One region of the Rhizobium sp. WCS2018Hpa-16 genome, then DNA from elsewhere that is predicted to be linked to it. Evidence: predicted binding sites of a transcription regulator. Region 1 holds the regulator's gene; the other holds the start of a gene.
The links. The regulator LexA, encoded in region 1, represses DNA repair genes until DNA is damaged. The targets are predictions, from matches to a motif close to TGTTCNNNNTGTGTTCNG.
Positions count from the first base shown of each region.

Region 2: RQI55_RS09005 (PA0069 family radical SAM protein) is a predicted target of LexA. The motif match lies at 2,027-2,044, and genes of this name have one in related genera.

Region 1 is NZ_JAVTIX010000001.1:976,458-984,348, forward strand. It holds gene RQI55_RS04930 (ComEC/Rec2 family competence protein) at 1-1,917, shown strand, start outside; gene RQI55_RS04935 (glutathione S-transferase family protein) at 1,948-2,631, opposite strand; gene lexA (transcriptional repressor LexA) at 2,979-3,701, opposite strand; gene kdsA (3-deoxy-8-phosphooctulonate synthase) at 3,945-4,793, shown strand; gene eno (phosphopyruvate hydratase) at 5,017-6,291, shown strand; gene RQI55_RS04955 (septum formation initiator family protein) at 6,440-6,757, shown strand; gene pdhA (pyruvate dehydrogenase (acetyl-transferring) E1 component subunit alpha) at 6,911-7,891, shown strand, end outside.
Region 2 is NZ_JAVTIX010000002.1:600,177-608,067, reverse strand. It holds gene RQI55_RS09020 (4-(cytidine 5'-diphospho)-2-C-methyl-D-erythritol kinase) at 1-850, shown strand, start outside; gene moaB (molybdenum cofactor biosynthesis protein B) at 840-1,421, shown strand; gene RQI55_RS09010 (glycosyltransferase family 2 protein) at 1,387-1,920, opposite strand; gene RQI55_RS09005 (PA0069 family radical SAM protein) at 2,105-3,262, shown strand; gene RQI55_RS09000 (ribonuclease HII) at 3,514-4,167, shown strand; gene RQI55_RS08995 (F0F1 ATP synthase subunit B) at 4,583-5,068, opposite strand; gene RQI55_RS08990 (F0F1 ATP synthase subunit B) at 5,070-5,708, opposite strand; gene RQI55_RS08985 (F0F1 ATP synthase subunit C) at 5,786-6,013, opposite strand; gene RQI55_RS08980 (F0F1 ATP synthase subunit A) at 6,085-6,834, opposite strand; gene RQI55_RS08975 (AtpZ/AtpI family protein) at 6,899-7,264, opposite strand; gene RQI55_RS08970 (cell wall hydrolase) at 7,534-7,891, opposite strand, start outside.

The sequences.
Region 1 (7,891 bases):
AAGGTCTCACTGGTTGCTCGCAGCCGTCATGAGGCGGTAGCGATAGGTGCGTCGATTATCGGCAAGGCGCGTCTGTCGCCGCCTTCAGGTCCGGCTCTGCCGGGGCTGAACGATTTCGCCTTCGGCTCCTATTTCAGCGGCGTTGGTGCAACCGGGTTCTTCTACTGCGCGCCGAAGATATGGACGGATCCGGCTGGCGAGGAGCAAGGCGGCACGTGGGCAGGGGCGGCGGATCGGTGGCTTTATGCGCTGAGAAGCAACATAGCGAACCGCATTCGCGACCTGATCGGCGGTGATGCTGGAGCCTTTGCGGCATCCATTGTCACCGATGAGAGACGTGCGATATCAGGCGAAACGATGGAGGCTTTGCGCATCTCGGGCCTCGCGCATATCGTCGCGATTTCCGGGCTCAACATGGCGCTCGCGGCCGGTATTTTCTTTGTTGGCATGCGAACCGTATTCAGCTTCTTTCCCGGCTTTTCTCAACGCTGGCCCGTGAAGAAGATTTCCGCCTTTGCGGCACTTCTCATGACATTCTGCTACTATCTGATATCAGGCTTCGCCGTCTCTGCGGAGCGAGCCTGGCTGATGATGTCGATCATGCTGGTTGCGGTTCTAGTGGACAGGCCATCGATCAGCGTTCGAAATGTTGCGCTTTCGGCCATCGTCATCATCGTCTTGTCTCCCAACGAGGTGATGGGCCCGAGCTTCCAGATGTCATTTGCAGCAACGCTGGCTCTTGTGTCGGGCTTTGCAGCCTGGAGCCGGTGGAGAGGCGAGCGCGAGCGCCCTGTTATCGCGCATCCGCCGTGGTGGCTCAGCGCCGCTTTTAAATGCGCAACCATCATTGGCGGCGTTATCGTGACATCGCTCATTGGCGGACTTTCAACGGCAATCTATTCCATCGAACATTTTCACCGCATCACAACATACGGGCTGGCCGCAAATCTTGCTGCGATGCCAATCATGTCACTCATTGTCATGCCGTTTGCGCTGATGGGCATGCTGCTGATGCCGTTCGGGCTTGATGCTCCATTCATCAAGGTCATGGGGTATGGAATGGCAATGGTCATCGACATCGCGACAACGGTGTCAGGCTGGGGCGGGGATGTGACGATTGGACGGCAGAACAGCTGGTTCCTCGCTGTGTCGACGACAGGTTTTCTGCTGCTCGCCCTTTTACGCACCCGGCTTGCATTGATTGGTCTACCCTTCGTTGCCGCGGGCTTTGTGCTGCTGAGCGCGGAGCAATGGCGCAGCAAGCCGGACTTTTTGATCTACGAGGATGGGTCGCTCGTTGCTCTTTTGAATGACGATGCGGTGGCAACCACAAAGCAGCGGGCGTCGGGCTTCATCTATGATCAGTGGGCGAGGGCGCTGCCCCTGCCGGAGCGCCATATTCCAGCAGATATGCTTGACGCAGAAAAGTCACCGGATAGTGACGACGAAGTTGGGGATGACTCACAAACCGGACGCCGCTCAACGCTGACGGACCAAGCCAAAGCGAAAGAACGGAAGGAGATGCAGAGGGCTCTCCTGAAACCAGATGGATTCACCTGTCGAAAAAACAGTTGGTGCGTATCGAAATCCAAAATCGGCATCACTGTAGCGGTAGTCTTCGACACTGCATTCGCGGGATTGGCCTGCGATATTGCCAATATTGTTGTCACGACACGCAGCGTTCCCTTCACCACATGCCGTTCTGGCGCCATTCTCATCACTCACGAAACCTTGCGCCGCACGGGGTCGATGGAGCTATGGCTAGGCGATGCAACAAAGCCGGTCCTGACCACAAGGGCTGCCATGCTGAGCGACAATCGGCCATGGACGGAGCACCGCCACTACGACTGGCGCGACAAAAGCTTCAATACAGGAATTCCGGCCCATATCGAACACCTGCTCACAGGCCGTCCATAACTCATGTGCTTTGGAGCGCGCCGCTGCTCGTCACGTCGGGACTGCGCGCAAATCCGCAAGCCATTCCCCCACATCCCGCGCCTCAGCCTCATGCGCATCATCGCGCCACGGTTCGAGAAGGGCCGCCTGTTCCCATTCCTGCATTGCCGGTAGGGAGAGGAGGTGATCCATATAGTGCTTCGATGCTGGAGACAGCGCCGTTCCGTAGGTCTGAAACCGAAACGCAACCGGGCAGAAAAACGCATCCACAGCTGTGAACCCGGCCCCGGCCAGGAATGGACCGCCATGGGCTGCCAGCCCTTGCTGCCACAAGGCGTCTATCCGGGAAATATCTCTCTGCAATGCGTCCGATATGGAGGATGGCCTAATTCGAAGACCAACACTCATGGGATGGTTGTTGCGCAATGTGGAGAAGCCAGCATGCATCTCCGCCGCGGCAGAGCGAGACCAGGCCCGTGCCTTTGCATCCGCTGCCCATACGCCATCATGCTTTTCCGCAAGATACTCGGTGATGGCGAGCGATTCCCAAACGGTCAGATCGCCATCCACAAGACATGGAACTTTCGATGTCGGTGAAAACTCCGAAAACGCATGGTCCTTGTCATCGAAACGCATGAATCGCTCGGAAAATCCAATTCCGAGCGTGCGCATCAGCACCCAGATTCGCAGTGACCAAGACGAGTAATTCTTGTTGGCGATGAAAAGTTGATACATGAGCAGCGCTCCTAAAAGGCAGCGATCAAAAAGAGAAAACTATCAGTAAACGAGAGAATTTCTTGCATAAAGCCATCCACAGCGATGGCATCATTCAAATTATTTGATGACCGTAACCAGCGTGGCGATCACGCCGGCTCACAAGCACCAGCTACAAACGCAACGGCGAAATTCCCATGCCATAAGTATCTGCTGACATAACGGAAAATCCACTCCAAATCACCGAATCGCAGTGGAATCGATACCCGGCTAACAAGTTCTATCACCGCGCGGTGACTTGAGGCCCCGCGAGCGTCAACAGAGTTAAGACTGCGCCTGAAAAGCGAGGCAAGAGCCTGTCAGGCTGGTCAGTGATAACGCCTGATCAGACCAACAAGCTTTCCCTGAATCTTGACCCTGTCGGGTCCAAATATGCGGGTTTCATAAGCAGGGTTCGCAGCTTCAAGTGCGATAGACGCGCCGTTGCGACGGAAGCGCTTAAGCGTTGCCTCCTCTTCGTCCACCAGAGCCACGATGATATCACCGGGATTTGCGGTGCTGGTATCCTTGATAATGACGGTATCGCCGTCAAAAATACCGGCTTCGATCATCGAATCGCCTTTGACCTCAAGCGCGTAATGCTCACCCGCACCCAGCATATCCATCGGCACGACCACATCATGAGTGTTGTTCTGGATGGCGGAGATTGGCACGCCCGCTGCAATGCGTCCCATGACCGGTACGCTGACTGATTCAGAATTTCTGCTGTTGGAAGATGATGGCTGAGGCCGTTGCTCAACAGCTGCGGTTTTGCCGAGACTGCCCTCAATAACACTTGGCGTGAAGCCGCGCTGTGGCTTTTCCGGGGGCGAATATGATTCGGGAAGCTTGATAACCTCGAGCGCACGGGCTCTGTTCGGTAGCCGGCGAATGAAGCCGCGCTCTTCAAGCGCTGTGATCAACCGATGGATGCCTGACTTTGATGCAAGCTCCAGTGCATCCTTCATTTCATCGAAAGATGGTGGCACGCCGGACTCTTTCATTCTCTCATGAATGAATAGAAGCAGTTCCTGCTGTTTGCGCGTGAGCATGAAGAGACCCTTGACGATTCGAGGCGGAGATTCGGGAAACAAATACAGAACGAACACTATCTGTTCCATATGTGTTCTGCAATCCCTTAAAACTCAGTGAAAGTACAAACGAGTTTCAGCGTTGCCCACAATCCCGCCGAATACCGCTCCTATACCGTGACTCGCTGTCGGCTTACTGCTACATGCGTTGCCAAGATCGGGCGTGATGCCCGTGCACTGTTTCATTTGTTCCAAGGGAAAACCATGAGTGCGACGAACAATCTGAAGGTCATTGCCGGCGAGGGCGCTGCTGCGGTCTCTTTCTCGAACACCGAACGGTTTTCCCTGATTGCCGGTCCGTGCCAGATGGAAAGCCGTGACCATGCTTTCATGATTGCCGAAACGCTGGCCGAACTCTGCGGCAAGCTGGGAATCGGCCTTGTTTACAAATCATCCTACGACAAGGCCAACCGCACCTCGCTTTCGGGCCAGCGCGGCATCGGCATCGACAAGGCGCTGGAAGTCTTCGCCGAGTTGAAGGCGCAGTTCGGCTTTCCAGTCCTTTCGGATATTCACACAGAAGAGCAGTGCGCCATTGTTGCGCCCGTCATAGATATTCTGCAGATTCCGGCATTTCTCAGCCGTCAGACGGACCTGCTGGTGGCTGCTGCAAAGACCGGCCGAGTGATCAACGTCAAGAAGGGCCAGTTTCTGGCACCCTGGGACATGAAGAACGTGCTGGCCAAGCTAAATGACAGCGGCAACTCCAATGTGCTGCTGTGCGAGCGTGGTGCATCCTTCGGCTACAATACGCTTGTGTCGGATATGCGCTCACTGCCAATCATGGCATCGCTCGGTGCGCCAGTTATATTCGATGCGACCCATTCCGTTCAGCAGCCCGGCGGGCAGGGTGGCTCGACAGGTGGTCAACGCGAGTTCGTGGAAACATTGGCACGCGCGGCGGTGGCCGTTGGTGTTGCCGGTCTTTTCATAGAGACGCATGAGGACCCTGATAATGCGCCGTCCGATGGCCCCAACATGGTTCACCTGAAAGATATGCCGAAGCTTCTCGAAAAACTTCTGGCTTTCGACAATATCACCAAATCCGCCTGATATTTCGGCGCCGAGAGGCGTCGATGGAAACCATCGCGCAGGACGGGGCTTGTCATTGTAATTTCTTCCGCATCGGCTACAGCGGAAGACGAATACCAAACGACTCGCCGCTCTGGCGACGTGTTTTTATCGCATGCCGGAATCTGAAACTTCTTCACAGCTTCCCTCATGCGCTTTAAGACATGCACCTGAAAAACACTGTTCCAATCCTAAGGGAGAGATCATGACAGCCATTACCGACATTATCGCACGCGAAATTCTCGACAGCCGCGGCAACCCGACCGTTGAGGTAGATGTCTATCTTGAAGACGGCTCTTTCGGCCGCGCAGCGGTTCCATCGGGCGCATCCACCGGCGCGCATGAAGCCGTAGAGCTGCGCGATGGCGGCAAGCGTTACCTCGGTAAGGGCGTCGAGAAGGCAGTCGAAGCCGTCAACACGGAAATCTTCGATGCGCTGGGCGGTTTCGATGCCGAGAGCCAGATCCATGTCGACCAGACACTGATCGAACTCGACGGTACTCCGAACAAATCGCGCCTCGGTGCCAATGCCATCCTCGGCGTTTCGCTGGCTGTTGCTAAGGCTGCTGCTGAAACCACGGGCCTGCCACTCTATCGTTACGTTGGTGGCCCGAACGCGCATCTGCTGCCAGTTCCTATGATGAATATCATCAATGGTGGCGCGCATGCCGATAACCCAATCGACTTTCAGGAATTCATGATCATGCCAGTCGGCGCGGAAAATATCCGTGACGCGGTGCGTATCGGCGCTGAAATCTTCCACGTTCTGAAGAAGGAACTGTCTGCGCAGGGTTTCAACACCAATGTGGGCGACGAAGGCGGCTTTGCGCCGGGCCTGAAGAGCGCGCCGGAAGCACTCGATTTCATCATGAAGTCCGTTGAAAAGGCTGGTTACAAGCCAGGCGAAGACGTGGCGCTGGCTCTCGATTGCGCCTCGACGGAATTCTTCAAGAACGGCAAATACGTGATGGAAGGCGAAGGTCGCACGCTGGAGCCTGAAGCCATGGCGGATTATCTCGCCGAGCTCGCTGGTAAGTATCCGATCATCTCGATCGAAGACGGCATGGCCGAAGACGATTGGGACGGCTGGAAGTACCTTACAGACAAGATCGGCAAGAAAGTTCAGCTGGTTGGCGACGATCTGTTCGTGACCAACTCTGCCCGCCTTCGTGACGGCATCAAGATGGGCGTTGCCAATTCGATCCTCGTCAAGGTCAACCAGATCGGATCGCTGACGGAAACGCTCGATGCTGTTGAAACTGCACACAAGGCTGGCTACACGGCTGTCATGTCTCACCGCTCTGGTGAAACAGAAGACTCCACGATTGCCGATCTTTCAGTTGCCACCAACTGCGGACAGATCAAGACAGGCTCGCTTTCGCGCTCTGACCGTCTGGCCAAGTACAACCAGTTGATCCGTATCGAAGAAATGCTCGGCCCACAGGCCGCCTATGCAGGTCGCTCCATTCTTCGCGGCTGATTTCGATATCGATATGACACGACGAAAAGCCCGGTTAACGCCGGGCTTTTTTGTGCGCTGCGGTCGGAGCGTGCGTTAAGGTCAACGGATGGTTAAGCATATGTCGCTATGATGCCTTCAGTAACGCGTTTGAAGGCTGTTTCAGAGTATGTGGACCAAGCATCACAAGAAAAGACGTTTTGGCCGTCTTGTCGTTCCGGCAATCACGGTCGCGTTTCTCTCCTATTTCGGGTATCATTCCATCCATGGTGATTTCGGGCTGAAGGCTGCGGAGCAGTTGGAGAAGCAGCGCGTCGCCCGTTCGGCGGAACTGGCCAAGCTTACCAAGGCTCGCACGGCGCTGGAGCGCCAAGTTGAGTTGATGAGTGATGGCTCGCTCGAGCGCGACATGATCGATGAGATCTCTCGCTATCAGCTGAACATGTCACGCGCCGACGAAATCGTCATCATGAACACATATTTTTGATTAACCGAATTTCAGTTAATCTCATTTTTTAATTTATTCGCAGTCACTTAGGGCGAATACGAGCCATGCGTTTATGCCATTGCTGCTTCGCGTTTTCTTGCATATGGTGCGCACCGATCCAACCATTCTAAATGGCAACTCAGGGAGGGATGTATGGCACCGCGAAAAAACGCGACCGTATCCGGCCGCAAGACCACGGCAAAGACAGCCGCTAAGGAATTTACCGGCCAGAACACGCCGGAGTTCGGCAAAGATGAAGAGCTCCACGCGTATCGCGAGATGCTGTTGATCCGCCGATTCGAAGAAAAGGCCGGCCAGCTTTATGGCATGGGCTTCATCGGCGGCTTCTGTCACCTCTACATCGGGCAGGAAGCTGTCGTTGTGGGCATGAACATGTCTCAGAAGGAAGGTGATCAGGTTATCACTGCCTATCGCGACCACGGCCACATGCTGGCTGCTGGCATGAGCGCGCGTGGCGTCATGGCTGAGTTGACCGGACGAAGCGGCGGCTTGTCGAAAGGCAAGGGCGGCTCCATGCACATGTTCTCCAAGGAAAAGCATTTCTACGGGGGACACGGCATCGTGGGTGCCCAGGTTTCTCTCGGAACCGGTCTTGCCTTTGCTAACAAGTATCGCGGCAATGACAGTGTTTCCGTCGCCTATTTCGGTGATGGCGCGGCCAACCAGGGCCAGGTCTATGAGAGCTTCAACATGGCTGCTCTCTGGAAGCTCCCAATCATTTATATCGTCGAAAACAACCATTACGCCATGGGTACATCGACTGCGCGCGCAACCGCCCAGTCCAACTACTCGCTGCGTGGCGTTGGCTTCGGTATTCCGGGTATGCAGGTCGATGGTATGGATGTTCGTGCCGTCAAGGCTGCTGCCGATGAGGCGCTGGAACATTGCCGCTCCGGCAAGGGTCCGATCATTCTTGAAATGCTGACCTATCGTTACCGTGGTCACTCCATGTCTGACCCGGCGAAATACCGTTCCAAAGATGAAGTGCAGAAAATGCGCGCGGAACATGACCCAATCGAGCAGGTCAAAGCCCGTCTCCTTGAAAAGGGCTGGGCGTCTGAGGATGAACTCAAGGCAATCGACAAGGATGTTCGTGACGTCGTTGCCGACAGC
Region 2 (7,891 bases), on a different contig from region 1:
TCCCGCCAAGATCAACCTCGCTTTGCATGTCACAGGCCAGCGCACAGATGGCTATCACCTGCTGGAAACGCTTGTTGTGTTCACGCAAGCGGGCGACGTGATCAGCATCGAGGATACAGAACAGGATAGCTTTTCGCTGACCGGCCCCTTCGCGAGCGTTCTGCAGCAAGAGAATGCGGGCACCAATCTGGTGTTGAAGGCGCGTGATCTGTTGCGCGAAGCTGTTGGGCCTCAGCCACGACCTGTCACGATCCATCTTGAGAAAAACCTTCCGGTTTCCTCGGGCATTGGCGGCGGATCTGCCGATGCGGCCGCCACCTTGCGGGGCCTGTGCCGCCACTGGAATATCGCGGCTTCAACCGTCAAGCTGGATGAGATCGGCCTGAAACTGGGCGCTGACGTGCCGATGTGTCTTTCCAGGCAGCCGCTGATCGCGCGCGGTATTGGCGAGAGGATCGAAGCCGTTGGCGACATGCCCATGCTGCATCTGGTGCTCGTCAATCCTCTCAAGGGTGTTTCGACACCGGAGATTTTCAAGCGGCTGACGACCAAGACCAATCCGCCGCTTTGCGACCGCTCCAACCTCGACTGGATGGATTTTATCAGACAGTGCCGCAACGATCTTGAGACACCTGCGCGTGAGGTTCTGCCAGAGATCGGCGCTGCACAGACTTTGCTTTCTGACGCGGGTGCAGCGCTAGTGCGCATGTCAGGCTCTGGCGCGACATGTTTCGGGATCTTTGAAACAATGGCGGACGCAACTTCGGCCATGGCAAGCCTTCGCCAAAAGCGTCCCGACTGGTATATTCAGGCAACAAAAACCATAGGTGGACTTCGAGATGAATGCTGAAAGAGCTTTTATACCGGTTGGCATCGCGGTTTTGACCGTTTCCGACACGCGCACGCTGGCAGACGACAAATCCGGCGACACGCTGGCCGCCCGCATCGTTGATGCTGGCCATATGCTTGTGGACCGTGCCATTGTGCCGGATGACAAGGTCGCCATTCTTGACCAGGTACGCAGCTGGACTCTATCCGACGCGATTGATGTCGTGATTACCACTGGCGGGACCGGCTTTACCGGGCGCGATGTCACGCCAGAGGCGCTGGAGCCCCTGTTTGAAAAGCGTATGGACGGCTTTTCCGAGGTCTTCCACCGCATTTCCTATGACAAGATCGGCACATCCACCATCCAGTCACGCGCAACAGCCGGACTTGCCAATGCCACTTTCATTTTCGTCCTGCCGGGTTCTCCCGGTGCCTGCAAGGACGCGTGGGATGGCATCTTGAAAGCGCAATTGGACTACCGCCACATGCCCTGCAATTTCGTGGAAATCATGCCGCGCCTGGACGAGCATTTGAAGCGGCGCTTAGAAAAAACGTCTGCTAGGACGCTCTGCGCAAAGCCCAGGCTGGAATGAGTTCTGCGCTCAGACGCCTCGCCTTCTGTCCCTTCAGGAAAATATCCAGTCCGATGCGACCCAGCCTTCCGCTGGATTGCGTCATCGCCAGAGCATCCGCCTTCCTCAGTAGCAGACCGTACTCCAGCAGGCGGCGGCGATGCGTAAGGCGTGATAGCAATGATGGACGGTAGTGGCGGGATGGCGCAAATCTGGCGGGGCGCGTGTTCAGCGCCGTATATTCCATAATGTCCTCAATCCAGCCGCTTTGTGGGCGGCTGCCGGGTTCCATCAGCAAAATCCATTCACCGCGCGCCGACGCTATGATCTGGCCCATATCCCAGTCTGTTTCAAACCGGCAACCTGCCGCCTCCGCCACGCGAGACGAGCCGTCCGTCGAGCCATGATCAAGGATGATCACGTCGCTCACCAGCCCCTCCACCGCACCGGAAACAAGCGTGGACAAGGTATGCGCAAGTTCCGGCTCCTGATCCCGGCATTCCATAATGACTGTCAGCATGTCTTAGGCAAGCTTGTAATCCCCAGCTTCGGAAACACGATCTGATTTCCTCATTAAAATTTTTAACGCAAGGCAGAGCAAATTGCTATCGAGTCTTTCGGTATTTTGTTCTTGTCTTGTTCTCCTTCCTGCTTTATGAATCAGGTCATCCACCAAGCCGGTTCGCCCGGTCAGGAGTATCCAGATGAGACAACATGTGCTTTCGGGGCAGGCTGCTTTTCAGCCGGGCCATACGCCAGATATTGCCAATGCTCTGGCCGACGCATCGGGTCTACGGATCGAGATCGACCGTCGGCGCGGGCGTGGGGCGGGTATCAATCCGGGCGGACGTTTCGAGACCTTGCAGCACGAGGCCGTGGATGACGGCTGGCAGATCATCGAGGAACTGCCGGAGTTTCGCACTGAGGTTCAGGTCGAAAAGCCACGCAGCATCATCACGCGCAATGATTCGCCGGACATTCCCTTTGATCGCTCCATCAATCCTTACCGTGGCTGCGAACATGGCTGCATCTACTGTTTCGCCAGACCCTCGCACAGCTATATGGGGCTGTCGGCAGGGCTGGATTTCGAGGCAAAGCTGTTTGCCAAGCCGGACGCTGCGAAACTTCTAGAACGAGAGCTCGGCAAACCGGGATACAAGGCACGCGTCATCGCCATCGGCACCAATACCGATCCTTACCAGCCGATCGAGCGGGAATGGCGCATCATGCGCCAGATCCTCGAAGTGCTGGCGAAGGCCGAGCATCCGGTTGCTATTGTCACCAAGTCCGGCCTGATTACCCGTGACATCGACATTCTCGCACCGATGGCCGCCAAGGGCCTGGTGAAGGTCGGCATTTCCGTCACCACCCTCGACCGCAAGCTTGCCCGCAGCATGGAGCCACGCGCATCGACACCGACCAAGCGTCTGGAGGCGATCAAGACGCTGACAGAGGCTGGCATTCCTGTGGCCGTAATGATGGCACCCGTCATCCCGGCCCTGAACGACCATGAAATCGAACGGGTGCTGGAGGCTGGAAAGGCGGCCGGGGCAACGGAAGCGTCCTATGTTCTCCTGCGCCTGCCGCTGGAGGTGAGCCCGCTGTTTCGCGAATGGCTACTCAGAAACTATCCGCACCGCTATCAGCACGTCATGTCGCTGGTGCGCTCGATGCGTGACGGCAAGGATTACGATGCTGAATTTGGCAAGCGGATGAAGGGTGCCGGTCCCTATGCCTGGCAGATTGGACGGCGATTTGAGATGACGACCAAAAGGCTCGGCCTGATCCGGCGCGGCATCCAGCTCCGTGACGATCTCTTCATCGCGCCGGGTGGAGCCGGTGTGCAGCTCTCCCTGCTCTGATTATTGCTGGACCTGAGAGGGAAACCAAGCAGGTCTATCGCTGAAGAATACCCGTCAGCGTCTATGCCCTGCGCTGCGGGTTGTGCCCCCGGTAAATTGCCGCCTCGCAAGGGTTTTACTCTTTCAACTCCGCCGAAAGAGTTCTGGAGGTCATGATGCCTCAAACAGCACCCCTCCGCCCCGTCGGTTGCTGTACACACCCTGCGACCGGGGGCTTGCAGGAGATCGGTTGCCTGTGCGAGTTTCGCCCTATGAAACAACGCACAGCATCCGATTCTCCTGCCCTCTTTGATTTGATCGATAAGGGCCCGGATTTCAGCCTGGAACTTGAGGCAAAGAAGCGCGGTGAATGGCCGGTTGCCGGTACGGATGAAGCCGGACGCGGCCCGCTGGCTGGCCCGGTTGTCGCCGCAGCTGTCATTCTCGATCCCGAGAATATCCCTGACGGTTTGAATGATTCGAAAAAGCTCTCCAAGGCGCGCCGTGAGGTGTTGTTTGAGCAGATCCTCGCCACATCGATTGTGTCCATCGCCTCATCGGGACCTGTCCTTATCGACCGCATGAACATCTTGCGTGCGAGCCTCGATGCCATGCGCCGCGCTGTGTTGGGGCTCCAAACCACGCCCGCTCTCGTTCTTGCGGACGGCCGCGACGTTCCACCGGGGATTCCCTGTCTCGGAAAAGCAGTGATCAAGGGTGATGGCCGTTCCGTCTCGATCGCCGCCGCGTCAATAGTCGCAAAGGTCACGCGTGACCGAATGATGGAGAAAGCAGGCCTGCTGCATCCTGTCTACGGTTTTGAATCCCACGCGGGCTACGGTACGCCGACACATCTGCGCGCCATCGAGGCCAACGGCCCCTGCCCTCTCCATCGCATGAGCTTTCGTCCCATGAGGGTGGAGTGATGGCCTTCCGCTAGGGCCTAGCGGGTTAACGTCGACGCCGCCCCCTCCCCCACATGTGCATGTGAGGTTCCCTCGGCATGAAGAGTCAACACTAGCGAGCTTCGGTTGTGCAGCAGACTCTCGCCGCGGCGGGAAAGCCATGAAGGGCCGCAACGGCTTCAGAGACAATGGTTTCATCCGGCCCAAGAGGTGCACGACATCACGCGATTGACGGAAACAAAACCAAGGCAGCGCTCGCGCGGAGCAAAGCGCCATGCTTTTTCAAGCGAGTTTATCCGGTTGGCGTTTGACGAAAGGCGTGCCAACGAGGCGCTTCAGCCGACTATGCGCACGATATTCAAAAACAAAAAAACCGCCAATCGCTTGGCGGTTTCAGAATGCTTAACCTCAAAACGCAATTGCTTGCGCTGGCGTCTCAGTTAAGGCGCGTCTTGGCTTCGTTGACAGCAGTGTTGAAGAGCTGTGTCTTCACGGCTGCTGTCATCTTCTCAGCAATCAACTTCTCGCTCGCAGCAATCGCCAGATCAACAGCTGCGGCACGAACGGCACCGATTGCGTCGGTTTCGGCCTGCTTGATCTTTTGCTCAGACAGAGCGTTGCGGCGTGCAACGAATTCCTCGGTCTTGACCTTGGCTTCTGCCGTTAGGGCTGCAGCTTCACGTTCAGCCGCTGCGATGATGTTCGCGGCGTCCGCTTCGGCTTCCTTGCGCTTGCGCTGATATTCAGCCAGCAGGTGCTGAGCCTCTTCACGAAGGCGCTTGGCTTCTGCCAGCTCTTCCTTGATGTTGCCGGCACGCTCATCGAGCGAGCTTGCCAACATGCCGGGAACCTTGAGGTAGGCAATCAGAACGAAGAAGAGAACGAGACCGACAAGCGCGAAAAATGTTGCATCAAACGCCATGTTAAGCTCCCTTCAAAACAGATGCGGCAGCAACAGCGGCCTTGGCATCCGTATCCGAAACCTTGACGTTGATCAGCTGATCAACGATCGCGGTCGCAGTTTCTTCAGCGATTGTGCCGACATCCGCAAAAGCCTGGGTCTTGATCGTCTCGATCCGTGCCTCGGCTGCCGCCAGTTTCTTGGCAAGGTCTGCCTCGATAGCGGCGCGATCTGCATCGGCCTTGACCTTCGCTGCGTCGCGAGCAGCGGCTGCAATGGAGCCTGCCTTAGCGCGAGCCGCGTTCAATTCTTTTTCGTAGGTTTCGATGGCGGCATCTGCCTCAGCCTTCAAACGGGCTGCTTCATCGAGGTCCTGTGCGATACGGCCGTGACGGTCTTCGAGAATTCCGCCGACGCGTGGCACGATGACCTTCTTCATCAGCACATAGAACAGGCCAAATGTAATGGCCAGCCATAGAAGCTGTGATGCGTAGGTGGACTGATCGAATGGGGGAAACACACCGGATGTGTGACCGGCATCGTGTGCCACGCCTGTCTCGGTATGCGTTGCTTCCGGAGCCGTCTGACCGACAGCCGGCGCTCCCGTATTCGTTTCACTTGTCGCGGGTGCTGACTGGGCAAAAGCCTCGGTCACGAACATACTCACCTCCAGGGGTCGTGCAAATGCGAAGGATCACGGCACGCGCTGCGAGCCGTGATCCAAACCTGATGCTGATATTAGACAGCGAACAGGAGAAGGAGAGCTACGAGCAACGAGAAGATGCCCAGAGCTTCCGTAACGGCGAAGCCGAATACCAGACGGCCGAACTGGCTGTCAGCGGCAGACGGGTTGCGCAGTGCGCCCGACAAGAAATCGCCGAAGATACGGCCGAGAGCGAGGGACGTACCAGCCATGCCGAGGCATGCGAGACCTGCGCCGATGTACTTTGCTGCTTCCGCTTCCATGTTAAGCTCCTTAGAATGGTTGTTTGCGGCTATTTTTGACACCCGATTGTCGGGGCCAGCGACTTTACTTCTCAGTGACCGCCATGCACGGCATCGTTCAGGTACATGCAAGTCAGTACCGCGAAGACGTATGCCTGCAGGAAGGCGACGAGAAATTCCAAACCGGTCATTGCGACCGTCATGATGAGGGGCAGAATTGCGCCACCGATACCAAGAGCACCGAGCGCACCCATGGAGGCAACGAAGCCCGAGAAGACCTTCAGCGTGATGTGACCTGCCAGCATGTTCGCGAAGAGACGAACGGAAAGGCTGATCGGACGCGACAGGAACGAGATGATTTCAATGGACGACACGAGCGGCAAAAGCACCGCAGGCACACCAGATGGCGCGAAGATGCCGAGGAAGCTCAGACCATGCTTGTAGAAACCGTAGACGACGACCGTACCGATAACGAGGCAGGACAGAGCGAAGGTAACGATGATCTGGCTGGTCACCGTGAAGAAATACGGGAACATGCCGAGCAGGTTTGCCGTCAGAACAAACATGAAAAGCGAGAAGACCAACGGGAAAAACACCATTCCCTTTTTGCCAGCGCCTTCGCGCAGCATCGAAGCAATGAATTCGTAGGACATTTCAGCAACGGACTGCATGCGACCTGGGATCAAGCCACGGTTGGACGTTGCGAAATAGAGGAAGCCCGATGCGGCTGCGACCGTTGCGACCATGAACAGAGACGCATTGGTGAACGAAAAATCGACGCCACCGATCTCAATCGGGATGATCGGCGTTACCATGAACTGATGGGTCGGATCGTTTGCCACCGTATGCCCTCTTTATCTTTTGCCGCGAAACACGACACTTTAATTCTATATGGAAGGTAAGCGACTACTCGCCCTGCGTTCCACTCTTGTCTTTTCCGAGCCCACCTTCGAGAAGCGGTGGCTTCGCCACAACGCCCGCAGAACGCAGAACATTCAGAACACCTGCACAGAAGCCGAGAAGAAGAAGAACAATCATCCCCCACGGCGACGTACCAGCAAAATGATCCAGTAGATACCCCAGCATCGCGCCAACAACGATTGCAGAGATGAACTCGGAGGAAAGCTTGATCGCCATGGCGAAACCCTTTCGGGTCTCTGCTGCGTTCTGCTCCGTCCGGCCCTGCGCGTCGTCTTCCGCCTTCACCTTTGCCAGCTCATCGGCAAGGCGCCTGCGGCGCTCATCCAGACTATCGTTACGGTTGCCAGTCATTGCCAAATCCCACCCTTTTTCTCCATTCCGGCATTGCCAGAACTCATTGGAGTTGTAAACGGCAGGGCATCAAGCCTGTTCCAGCCCGCTCTGAAGTCGCGCGCAACATAGTTTTAGGGACTTCGCTAGTCAAGGCACTGACTGCGCTTGACGGAATACAAAATTGTGATTGAAAGCAATGACTTAAGCGATACAGGCAGATTAATTGCGTCGCTGATGCACAGAATTGGCCATTTTGGCAGGTTTATCCCACGGAAAAGCCCGAAAAATCAGCTCCAGCCGCCGCCATAGGTGCGGTAGAACACGTGCAGACCGATTCTGCCGACTTTTTTCATGCTTCTGCCCCAGGCGGGGCGTACGTAGACAGCGTGATAATGCGTTGCGGAGCCGACTTCCTTCAGCCAAATCTTGCCTGCCGTGGTCGCCAATGCCACTTCGCGGGCCATTTTCCAATGGCGCTCGGAGTTTACACGGTCCTTGATATTGTCGCAGGCGAAGGAAAACTGGCAGCGATTGCGCCAATCCTGGTTCTGATAGACCACGCCACAGATCGTGTTGGGGTAGGTCGGGTTGCGCACCCGGTTGAGAATGACCTGCGCCACGGCGGCCTGACCCTTAACCGATTCG